DNA from 3 places in the Paenibacillus sp. JJ1722 genome. Region 2 is predicted to be linked to each of the others. Evidence: predicted binding sites of a transcription regulator. Region 2 holds the regulator's gene; each other region holds the start of a gene.

Region 1 (4,187 bases), 2.6 Mb from region 2:
ATACTGGCGTGTGGAGGTTGGCAGCGATGACATTACCCTCAATTTTTGTTGCGCATGGTTCACCGACACTGGCTGTAGAAAATAACGCATATACCAGCTTTCTTGCAAAGCTGGGCGCGAGCCTGCCCCGACCCAAAGGAATTGTCATTTTTTCCGCGCATTGGGATAGCCCCGATCAATGTATTGGCGCGGATGATCAGCATGCAGCGTTGCACGATTTCTATGGCTTTCCCGAAGAAATGTACTCAATCGATTACCCTGCACCAGGCGATCCGAAGCTGTATGAGGAGATAGAGCATCTGTTCAGTCAGCATAACCTGTTCCACCAGCCGGTTCGGAACCGAGGACTGGATCATGGAGCATGGGTGGTTTTGCGGCATATATATCCTGATGCGGACATACCGGTCGTACCCTTGTCCATTGATTCTCGGCGCGCTCCCCAGGAGCAATACGAGATTGGACGGATGCTGGCGCCTTTGCGAGAACAAGGGATTTTGATTATCGGTAGCGGCGGATTGGTCCACAACTTGCGGACACTCAAGCAGACGAGTGAGCCAGCCGATTGGGCCGTTCAATATGATGACTGGATTGCACAGCAGCTCCAAGACTGGAATTTGCGTCACCTATTCCAATATGACAAGAAGGCTCCATATGCCAAACAGGCGGTACCTTCTTATGGAATAGAGCATTTTTCACCTTTGTTTTATGCGATGGGGGCTGCGGATCATGAGCGCTCTGCGCATAAGCTTTTTCAGTCGTATGTCCTTGGCTCGTTGAGTCTCAATTGTTGGGCTTTTGGTCAAGAAAGTGATACGTAAATGTAAAAAAAGAACTTCCGAATCCACATGGTGTGTGGGAATGGAAGTTCTTTTGTGTATTTTGCGTCTTTGATTAATTAGAAGGCACGTTCTTTTTTAGCCAAGTGGATACCTGCGTAGTACGCTGATCTCCATTTTGATCCAATAGTGTCATAAATGCTTTCAGCTTTTGAATGTAGGTACTCTTCGAATCCATATTACGTTGAACGACGAATTGATACCCTTTTTTGGCATTCGGATGAATCTTTCCGGTATCATAATCGAATAATGGCGTATTGTTCGTGCCATAGAAAGTATAGAAGAAGTACAGATCGTGCAATTTTTTTATAGCTTGTGTACGGTTGGAATGAGGATATTGGTTTAAAAATGCCTCCTGTGCCAGCACTCGTCCGGCTAACTGTTGATAGCCGATACGGAGCGCGGCATCCTTGGTAGCCGCCTGTCCGGATTCCATCGCCATGATGTCAATATAGCTGCGGATATCTGTCGTGGTGTGCTTCCCGAAGACTTTATATTTTTCATAGTTGATGACTGGGTAGTACATGCCTTCTGCAGTTTCAAGTTTGTAGCCGGCATCTCTTGTTTGAGTTAGCAACTTTTTCAGGTTCACATCGCTTGAACGGCTGATTACATTTGTGAACGAATCACCGGGTTTATAGATTTGATTTATTTTGGTTTGAACAGAGGCCGGGTATAAGGTCTTTGCATAGGAATCCAATTGCTGGTTCTGTGCATTTTCCAGATGAAGCACCATGATGGTAGCTTGAGAGGCTGGAATGGTTTGAATATGCTTTTGCAAATAAGTGAATGCCTGAGGTAGCTTGCCGGGTTGGCGTAGTAGCTGCTCGAAGGTCTTGGAGATATGTTGTACACTTTCTGCCTGAGATGTCATAGTAGACGTCGCTGCTTTGGCTGATGTCGTATATCCCAATCCCATAGTTTGCACTGTGAAAGTTACGGCTGCGAGCATGAGATAGGCTTTGGTAATTTTTTTCATGATATAACCCTCCATTACGTTCTTTGATGTAACTGTAGTGTATAGGGTAAATGTATCGTGAGCATTCCATGTTGTATCCAACTTGTAAACGTTTGGAGGGGATGATGAATCCGATAAAAGAGTCCGAGTTAGAAGGAGCTGAAAGACCTCTTGTGAGCATAACAGCACAAAAAAAATAACCATTACCCCGGAGGATAACGGTTATTTTGGGATGTTTAAGCTATTTTTCGACTAGGGTCCGCTGGAAAGGTATCTTTATTTTTACGAAACAGTCCACGCAGGAAGGGCAGTACCCAATGGTCAAAGCCAATTCTTCCGGCATTTGCACCAGCAACTACAAGGAAGATTTCAAACAGCAGGTAGATTGCATTGGTGCTTACTGTACCCGAGAACAGGAACGAGAAGTTCATAACCATAGCCATCAAAGCAGCCAGTGTAGTCAATGTACCGAGAAGCAGGCCAACTCCTACCAAGAACTCACCCAATGGGATCAGGACGTTGAACAAACCTACATTCGGCAGGGCAAAGGCTTCCAGGAACGATCCCCACCAGCCTTGTACAGCGGGATGGTCTCCACCTGTTTTAGCAATGGCCCCCGAGATAAACCCGCCTGCATCAAATCCACCTGTCAGCTTTTCAAGTCCGTGGGTCATCCATTCATACCCTAGATAAACCCGTACTACAGTCAGCAACCACATTGCGACTTTGTTCTCACGTAACCAGCTGTTAAACATTCAAACCACTCCTCTTTCTTAATCTATAATGTTGGTTGTATTTCATTTTGTTGGGATGATCATCTTTGCTACACCTTTATTGTAGTAGGTTCAGTTACAGTTATTTGTGATAAAAATCACAAAGTCTAAATATTTTTTAAATTTTAATGTCTTCAGATAAGTATTCTATAGATTGGTCATGCTTCAATCAAGACAAAAACAGGAAATAAAGCTTATAATGAGAAAAATAACTAAGTGGAGGGATGAACTTGTCCGGGCCCATTTCCCAACGAAATCATTGGTTGCGTGTGATGGCCTCAGCTCTGTTATGCATGACGCTGATGTCTTGTTCTGCTATGTCCAATACGGGTGAATCTGAATCCGTTCCCCAACTGACCAAGCAAGAAACAGAGAAGGAGGCACTTGAACCGCCGAAGGAGCAGTCTATTCCGGCATTTACAGCTCCGCTCACCGGTCTTCCGGTGGAGCAGCCAGTTTTGGAGCGACCGCTCGCTGTCATGATCAACAATGCTCCGGCTGCACGTCCACAGGCAGGACTTAGCCAGGCAGACATGGTATATGAAGTTCTTGCAGAAGGTGGGATTACCCGTCTGGTCGCTTTTTTCCAAAGTCATGGCGGAGATGTAAAGATCGGACCGGTCCGTAGCATTCGGCCGTATTTGATTGAGCTGGGCGAAACCTATGGTGCGTTGCCGATACACGCAGGGGGAAGCACAGATGCCTATGCAATTTTACAGCAGCAGCGGAAGGAACATCTGGATGAGATTTCAAATGGAGGGGCTTACTTCTGGCGAAGCAAAGATCGTCGTCCTCCACATAATTTATACACAGACGTGAACAGACTGCGCAAAGGAAGCGATAGTAAAGGGTATGCCAAGCAGACGGACGTTCCAGTATATTCTTACCTCAAATCCGGTGAAACCCCAGTTATGGTGGACGAGACTGCAGCATCTTTACAAATCCGGTTTTTGCTTAAAAGCTATCGGGTATCTTATACCTATGATCCAGCGGATCAACAATATAAGCGTTTTGTGAACGAAAAGTCACATGTGGATCAAAATAATAACCAACAGCTCTCAGCAGCCAATGTCATTGTGATGAGCGCTAGACATCGAACGTTGGATGATGTAGGCAGATTAAGTGTTGAGTTGGACGGTAGCGGAGAGGCCATGGTGTTTCAACAAGGACGGTTAATACAGGCTGAGTGGCAACATACACCAGGCGATGCGATTCGTTTTATGAAAAATGGGGTTGAAATCCCGTTAACACCAGGTACATCCTATATACATGTGGTACCTGCAGATACTTCACTAAAGGAACATGTAACCATAGAAGCAAATTAGAAAACGAAATACACCTTTTTAGGGAAAAAATGTCGGATAATGACCTTCCATGTCGGGCAATGTATACGTATATCATGAAATTTGCTTTTACAAACATTACAAAAACATTGATGAGTGTGATAAGATAGCAAAGGTTGTCTATTGCAGTCGAAACAGGTTGCGGATATTTTCGTAAAGGGGTAATCGTTATGAGATTGAAGAAAAAGGATATATTCTTCGAGACGTTGGAAAATATGGCAGATACGATCGTGCAAGCAGCTGATTATTTTGCCCAACATACTTCAAATCTTCAGGA
Region 2 (4,187 bases):
CAGCGGCTCAGATGATCGTCTGGTTGACGCTAACAGAAACCGGTGATGATGAAGAACTGAATCTGAGCAACCGTGGAGGGGATTTCTGGGAAACGGTGGCGAGTGATTCAGAGTCCTGTCTTGGTCGTTCTTGTCCATGGTTCCGCAAATGTTATTATCATCGTGCACGCCATGAAGCAGGGATAGCGGATGTCGTTATTACGAATCACTCTAAGTTGTTCACAGACGTCAAAGCCAGTCACCAGTTGTTGCCGAGCTATGAACATCTGGTGATTGATGAAGCCCATCACCTGGAGGAAGTAGCTGGTAAGCACCTAGGTATGCATATGAAATATTTCACACTCGTGCATACACTGACGCGACTGTTCAAAGACAGCAAGAATGGACAACTGCCTTCACTTCGTCAACAGTTGGCAAAATCGGGGCACGAGAAGTCGGCGGATTGGGCTTCAACCATCGACCAGATGTATCCGCTCGTGTTAGAGGTTAAGGAAACTTGGGACCTGCTAAGCGACAAGCTGTTTGGCATGTTGCCAGAGCGAAGCGATGCGACACCGGGTGAAACAGGACAGTTTTCTTCCCGTCTCAAACCTTCGGCCAAGCCTGCAAAGTGGGATCAGGCGGGTGCTTTGGAAAATCAGCTATATGTAACGATGAGCGAAATTTTGCGCAAGGGCGACAAGCTGATGCTGGACGTCAAGGAAGAACATGACGATTATGCGGCAGATAGCCTTATTACAGATATCACGGGTCTGCTCAAGGATTTGGCGGGAATCCGAGAAAATTTGCGCTTTTTTATCCGACTCGATGATGAAACAACCGTATACTGGCTCGAAGCGAGTGGGCAATTCCGTAGTAAATCATTGCAATTTTATGCGGTGCCCGTCGATGTGAGCCGCCAGTTGAAAGAAATGTTTTTTGACAAAAAAAGAAGCATTATTCTGACGTCTGCTACCTTATCGGTAGATAAGTCGTTTCAGTACATGATCGATCAGCTCGGCTTGCAGGAGGCCGCAGATCAAGAGCGGCTGATGACTTCGCAGCTCCCGTCACCCTTTAATTACAGGGATCAGGTGTTGCTGGTCATTCCACGGGATTTCCCAAGCGTGAAGGGCAGTGTAGGAGATGCACACTTTGTAGATATGCTCGTTAGCTCTCTAGGAGCGACTGCTCAGGCGACGCGGGGGAGAATGCTCGTTCTGTTTACTTCCTATCGGATGCTCCGGCAAGTGTATGAGCCGCTCAAAGAGGCCTTAGCATCCAGCGAAATTACTGTGCTGGGACAAGGTGTGGACAGTGGGAGTCGCAGCAAGCTAACCCGCCGTTTTCAGGAAGCCAAAGCTTCTGTATTGCTGGGAACCAGCAGCTTCTGGGAAGGCGTCGATATTCCAGGAAAGGCTCTGACTTGTCTGGCCATTGTTCGCTTGCCGTTTCAACCGCCGAATCACCCGTTGCTGGAGGCAAAAAGCGAGCTGCTTCAGCAGCAGAAGAAGAATCCATTTATGAAGCTGTCTGTACCACAAGCGGTCATTCGCTTCAAACAGGGATTTGGTCGGTTAGTACGTACAGCGAGCGACCACGGGGTCGTTATCGTTTACGATACGCGTGTGATCGAATCCTATTACGGAAAGCACTTTTTGTACTCGTTACCGGGACCAAAAATGGAGCATATGCCATCGGAGCAAATGGTGCCCCGCATCGCCGAATGGCTCCAATCCGCCCCGGAGACAGAGGCATAACGGACGGACACTAAGTATGTTCGTTACAATTAGGGGGAGCAAGTATGAAATCAGATAAAATTTCAGAGGCTGTCGTACGGAGGTTACCCGTATATTTACGTTATCTGAATGCACTTCACAAACGGGAGGTGGCTACGGTCTCTTCTCAAGAGTTGGGACAGAGGCTAGATTTGAACCCGGCCCAAATCCGTAAAGATCTCGCCTATTTTGGAGATTTTGGTCGGAAGGGTATCGGTTATGATGTTTCTTATCTAATTGAGAAAATACGCCATATCCTGAAAATCGACCAGCAAATTAATGTCGTATTGGTCGGTGCGGGTAATCTGGGGCAAGCCCTTTCGAATTATAACGCTTATTTAAAAGACAATATGAAGATTGTCGCAGTATTTGATGCGTTTCCGGATAAGGTAGGGACCAAGATCAATACATTGGTCGTTCAACCGATGGATGAACTGGAAGCGACTGTGAAAGAAAAAAACATTCGAATCGGGATTATTACCGTACCTGATTTTGAAGCACAGCACGTGGCTGACAGGCTTATTGAGAGCGGAATTGGAGCGATCCTGAACTTTGCACCGACTACTCTCAAGGCACCGGCCAACATTCGGATTCATGCCACAGACTTTACAACTGATTTGCTTAGCCTCGCTTATTATTTGGAGGACGGAAAGGAAGAAACACAATATGACAGTGAATAAATGGATGATTAAAAACGGCTCTTTTGCCGTAAATGGATCAGAAGCTGGGGTAGTCCATGGTTTTATGATTGTGGAGGATAGCCGTATTACTTATATTGGCGAAACTTTGCCTGCGGGTGAGGAAGAGACGGAAGCGATCGATGGTAAGGGGCTATTGTTTTTACCTGGTCTGATTAATACTCATGGTCATGCGGCGATGTCTCTGCTGCGTGGGCATGGAGATGACTTGGCACTTCAAGTATGGCTTCAGGAGAAAATGTGGCCTATGGAAGCCAAGTTTACATCTACGGACGTGTACTGGGGTACGTCCTTGTCTGTGCTGGAAATGCTGAAAGGTGGAACAACGACCTTCCTGGACATGTACGATCATATGGATGAGGTGGCTCGTGTAGCTGAAGAGTCAGGTATTCGTGCAAGTCTGATGCGTGGAGCAATTGGACTATGCTCGGAAGAAGAACAGCGAATCAAGCTGGCTGAGGCCGTGACTTTTGCGCGTAACTGGCATGGTAAAGCAGACGGGCGTATTACAACGATGATGTCTCCGCACGCGCCATACACATGTCCACCTGCGTTTATTGAAAAATTCGTACAAGCAGCGCATGATCTGGACTTGCCACTGCATACGCACATGTCTGAGACGATCGCCGAAGTGGAGCAAAACGTACGCGACTACGGTTTGCGTCCAGTTGCACATTTGGATAAGCTTGGCTTTTTCTCCCGTCCTTCGCTTATTGCCCATGGCGTTCATTTGAACGACGAAGAAATAGCTTTACTGGCTGAACGTGGTGTAGCGGTTTCGCACAATCCGGGTAGCAACTTGAAGCTGGCAAGTGGTGTGGCAAGAGTGCCTGAATTGCTGCGTGCAGGGGTTACTGTTTCTCTCGGAACGGATGGTCCTGCCAGCAATAATAACCTGGATATGTTCGAGGAAATGCGTCTGGCGGCACTTATTCACAAGGGTGTATCCGGTGACCCTACGGCAGTTCCTGCAAGTGAAGCGCTGCGTCTGGCAACAGAATACGGTGCAAAGTCGATTGGTTTAAAAGAAGTAGGAGCGTTGGCAGCGGGCAACAAGGCTGACTTTATCGCGTTGGATCTGAATCAGGCACATTTCTTGCCGCGTACAGATCTTATTTCCCATGCGGTATACTCTGCAAGCGCCAAGGACGTGGCTCATGTGTGGGTAGACGGTCGCCAGGTTGTGAAAAACGGCGAATGCCTGACTATGGACGAGGAACGTATCAAACATGAGGCACAAGCCGCCTTTGAAGGGCTGCTGTCGCGCTAATTTAGGTGTCACATCCCCTTAGAGAGGAAGCACAGGTTTGAAAAATAAGAAAAAATGGATAGCGGTCGCCATTTTGGCCGTGATACTGATCCTGGTCAGCATTTTCTGGTATTATTCCTATGTTACTCAAGACCAGGTGGCTGAGAAAAATGCCGCTATCATTAAGGCCAAGCAATCAGCTGGTCTGGTTAGCACGACTCAAACATGGAAGTCTGTGTGGGATCAGGTATATTGGGTGGTTCAGGGGAAAAATGCACAGAATGAAAATATAATGGTGTGGGTTCCTTTTCAAAAAGTGGAAGGACAACCTAACGTACCTGCCGCAGATAATAGCGGTGTTCACACCGAGTTGCTGAAGAACGGAGTCGATGAGCAAAAAATGACGGCAATAATTCAGCAGCAGCTTCCAGGTGCAAAAATTGTAAGGCTTCAGCCGAGTGTGTTCAATGGCGAATATGTGTG
Region 3 (4,187 bases), 1.6 Mb from region 2:
AGCTGGTCATTGTAGATATTCGTATGCCCGGGATGAGTGGACTGGAGGTCATACGAAGCATACGTGAAAAGAACGGAGAGCCGTTTCATTTTCTCATATTAAGCGGATATGCAGACTTTGATTATGCACGGCAAGCCATGGGCTTCGGGGTGGATGGCTATCTACTGAAGCCAGTTGATGAGGAAGAAATGACGACAGAGTTGAAACGGGTACGGCAAAACATTGAGGACGAGAAAGAAGACGGCAAATGGGGGAGTCCGCCTTCCCATGAGCGTAATTGGATCGAAGCACTATTGTTTCCGGATCATCGAGAGCATGCTCGTAATGCTGTGGAAAGCAGTGATTCTCTTCACAGAGCATCCAAGCAAGCTGAACATCAAAGCGGTAACGGAAAACATGGACAACAGCCCGCGTTACCAGCCTTGGACTGGAGTAGCTATCAGGTTATTCTGCTGGATTTACGTATTCCTGACTGGGATCGGCAAGCTCGGCTGGCGGCAGCAAAGCAGCGGCTAACAGAATTGTGCCATGAGCAGGGCAGAGGTATCGTGTTTGAGGCTGGAATATATATGGGTCTTTTGCTTCCCGCCACGTTAAAAACGGAGAAAGATGCTGTTCAGTTACTGGCTGCTTGGCGACAGGAGCTAAAGCCGTGGGCTACGGAAATTTATGTGGCTGCCGGTGATTCTGTAGCCATTCTTAACGACATTCCCAGATCTTTTGAGCAGGCACTACAATTATTGGAGCGTACGTTTTTGTTCCGGGCAGAAAGAGTCATGCTTTCCGGAGACTTACACGAATTGGAGACAGTCGAGACTGAAAGGAGTGGAGCGTCTGATAGTGCCACAGATGATCCCATACGTTATGCAGAAAAGCTGTACTATGCGCTAGATATGGCTAATAGTGAAGCTGCAACCCGTGTCATTAAGGATATGGAAGGCCAATTTCCACGGATTTATCGCACAGAATCTGCAATCAAGGCGGCGTTCGCCCAAACATTCACACTGGCGTTGAACAAGTATGCAGCTGGACAGGATCACAGCCGAACCGTGCTGGAGGAGCACTCCAGCTTTATAACCGATGTATATGCTTATTCCACATTGGGCGAGCTGGTGGATCACTCGCTGGAGCATGTGTTGCAATGGATTGGCCAGACTGAATCTGGTGGCAAGGGCATCATCATGAAACAAATGATTGACTTTATACATAGTCATTATGATGAAAATTTGCGACTGGAGTTACTGGCAGATATGTTCAATTACAATAGTGGCTATTTGGGCAAACTGTTCAAAAGTCATACTGGCGAGGCCTTTAATGCCTACCTGGATAAGGTGAGGATTGAGCGAGCAAGAGAATTGCTTGCTCAAGGAATTAAGGTGCACCAGGTGGCGGAACGCGTAGGATATGCGAATGCAGATTATTTTCATAGTAAATTTAAAAAGTATGTTGGAATGTCACCTTCCTCCTACCGTAATCGGGTTCAAAAGAACGGAGGAACAGATGGCTGTTGATAGAATCCCTAGGTTTAACGCTATGAAGTCTCTCTTACAGATGTCGGAGGTACGACCTCCGAACGAAGAGAGGCTCTTTTTTATGGCGGATAAATGGATAGATCAATCGAAAATGTCACATTTATTATGTAGTTTAGGCCGTTTTCATCAAATCGCCATCGTTATGACACATATTTGACACGATGTTCACATTTTCGATTCTATTTCATTTAAATTTATTCTATATAATGGGGATAATCTGAAGCCGGATCATGACAACCATGGTGAAGGTAGTTGAGTGAGTCATTTTCTAAAAAGTGACCGCTGCATATGTAAGAATGTGAATACTATCACAAATGTAGAAGACTTCAGATTACAGACACTATAAATCAATGTTAAGAGAAGTGCAGGGGGAGGAGCAACATCATGGACGTATTGGATTTGGCACGGTTGCAGTTTGCAACCACAACGATTCTTCACTTTGTTTATGTGCCGATCTCCATTGGATTGTCGTTATTGGTGGCAATTATGGAGACTATGTATGTTATCAAAAAAAATGACTTGTACAAAAAAATGGCTCAATTCTGGGGAACGTTTCTGCTGATTAACTTTGCATTGGGCGTAGTCACCGGGATTTTGCAAGAATTCCAGTTCGGGATGAATTGGTCGGACTTTTCCCGTTTTGTCGGTGATGTATTCGGTACGCCGCTGGCGATTGAAGCGCTGCTTGCATTTTTCCTGGAATCGACCTTTATCGGATTATGGGTATTCGGTTGGGAAAGATTGTCCAAAACGGTCCATTTAATCTGTATGTGGCTGGTATCTATCGGTACGATGCTATCGGCATTGTGGATTCTAGCTGCTAATTCATTCATGCAGCGTCCAGTAGGATATGAGATTCAAAATGGACGTGCAGAAATGAAAGATTTTGCTGCTCTGTTAACGAATGAACAACTGTTATGGGAATTTCCGCATACGTTGTTTGCTGCTTTTGCAACGGGGGCATTTCTTATCGCGGGTATCAGTGCATGGAAGCTGATGCACAAAAAGAATATGGACTTTTTTAAACCTTCTTTTAAATTGAGCATTATTGTTGCCTTAATCAGTGCCATTGCTATTCCTTTGTTTGGTCATGGTCAGGCTCAATATTTAGTGAAAACACAACCGATGAAGATGGCTGCCAGTGAGGGCTTATGGGAGAACAGCGGTGACCCCGCTCCTTGGACAGTTATCGCGGGTATTGATCCTGAAAAGAAGGAAAATACCTTTGAAATTAAAGTTCCTTTTGCTCTGAGTTTTCTATCTTATAGTAAATTTTCCGGCTCTGTGCCTGGTATGAATGAGCTTCAAGCAGAATATGAAAAAACCTATGGTCCGGGCGATTATATCCCGCCAGTACGTACCACGTTCTGGAGCTTCCGTATTATGATTGCGGCGGGATGTGGCATGATTGCACTCGCTTTATACGGTACTTACCTGACGTTCCGTAAAAAGCTGGAAGGTTCACATCGCTGGTTCTTCCGTCTTATGATATGGGGGATATCCCTTCCATTCATTGGGAATACTGCTGGTTGGATCATGACCGAAATAGGTCGCCAACCGTGGACTGTATTTGGTTTGCTTCAAACAAAAGATTCTGTTTCGCCCACGGTTGTGGCAGGAGAAGTGCTGTTCTCGTTCATCTCATTTACCACATTGTATTTAATTTTAACAGGTGTGCTGGCATTTCTGTTTTACCGTACGGCTCGCAAAGGTCCAGATATCGAGCCACATCAGCAAACGGTAATTCATGATCCATTTGCCCAAGGGGGTGACAATAATGACGCTAAATGATTTATGGTTCTTATTGATCGCAGTGTTGTTTACCGGTTTCTTTTTTCTGGAGGGTTTTGATTTTGGCGTGGGGATGGCCACGGGATTGGTACCGCGCAATGACCAACAAAAACGTTTGATGATCAATACGATTGGTCCATTTTGGGATGCCAACGAAGTGTGGCTGATTACAGCAGCAGGTGCGATGTTTGCCGCTTTCCCGCATTTTTATGCAACTATGTTCAGCGGATATTATCTGGTATTTGTCTTTATTTTGCTAGGTTTGATCTTGCGTGGAGTTTCTTTTGAGTTCCGCGGCAAGGCTGAAGGGAAATGGTGGACAGGAACGTGGGATGCCTGCATTCTGATTGGTAGCTTTCTACCGCCGATGCTGTTCGGTATGGCTTTTGCGGCTTTGGTGAAAGGTGTACCTATTCAGCAAAACATGGATTTGAAAGCTGGATTTTCCGATGTGTTCAATGGATACACCGTATGGATTGGACTGACAGTGGTCGGAATGTGCCTAATGCATGGGCTGACGTTCATTTCCCTGCGGACGATTGGAGAAGTACGGGATCGTGCTCGCGTGATTGCGTCCAAATTTCTTCCGGTATTGGGCATTTTACTCGCTGGCATGGTGGTATGGACTTATTTTGCAACGGATTTATTTGCACGTCGCGGTCCCTTTATGTATGCTGCGGTAGCAGTGGGAATTGTCGCCTATGTGCTGACGTGGTACTTCCTGAAGCAGCGCCGCGAAGGATGGGCCTTCGGGATGACAGGTGCATTGATTTTGCTGACCTTCGTTTCGTTATTCGTTGGTTTGTTCCCAAGATTTATGGTGAGCTCGATTAACAGTGCTTTTGATTTGACGATTTATAATGC

Evidence for each region. Region 2 encodes Rex, which represses fermentation and respiration genes when NADH is low (regulators of the CRP and FNR family bind a similar motif). Its sites were predicted from a motif close to TTGTGAAATATTTCACAA; they were not measured.
Region 1: the regulator Rex is predicted to act here: its motif matches at 2,654-2,671, upstream of ACM1ND_RS04440 (DoxX family membrane protein).
Region 3: the regulator Rex is predicted to act here: its motif matches at 1,829-1,846, upstream of ACM1ND_RS22805 (cytochrome ubiquinol oxidase subunit I).

Annotation. Positions count from the first base shown of each region.
Region 1 is NZ_CP182500.1:963,476-967,662, forward strand. It holds gene ACM1ND_RS04430 (dioxygenase) at 27-818, shown strand; gene ACM1ND_RS04435 (hypothetical protein) at 892-1,815, opposite strand; gene ACM1ND_RS04440 (DoxX family membrane protein) at 2,031-2,549, opposite strand; gene ACM1ND_RS04445 (DUF3048 domain-containing protein) at 2,798-3,892, shown strand; gene ACM1ND_RS04450 (DUF47 domain-containing protein) at 4,081-4,187, shown strand, end outside.
Region 2 is NZ_CP182500.1:3,549,807-3,553,993, reverse strand. It holds gene dinG (ATP-dependent DNA helicase DinG) at 1-1,739, shown strand, start outside; gene ACM1ND_RS15780 (redox-sensing transcriptional repressor Rex) at 1,784-2,437, shown strand; gene ACM1ND_RS15775 (amidohydrolase) at 2,424-3,725, shown strand; gene ACM1ND_RS15770 (DUF5590 domain-containing protein) at 3,763-4,187, shown strand, end outside.
Region 3 is NZ_CP182500.1:5,103,907-5,108,093, reverse strand. It holds gene ACM1ND_RS22810 (response regulator transcription factor) at 1-1,511, shown strand, start outside; gene ACM1ND_RS22805 (cytochrome ubiquinol oxidase subunit I) at 1,917-3,323, shown strand; gene cydB (cytochrome d ubiquinol oxidase subunit II) at 3,310-4,187, shown strand, end outside.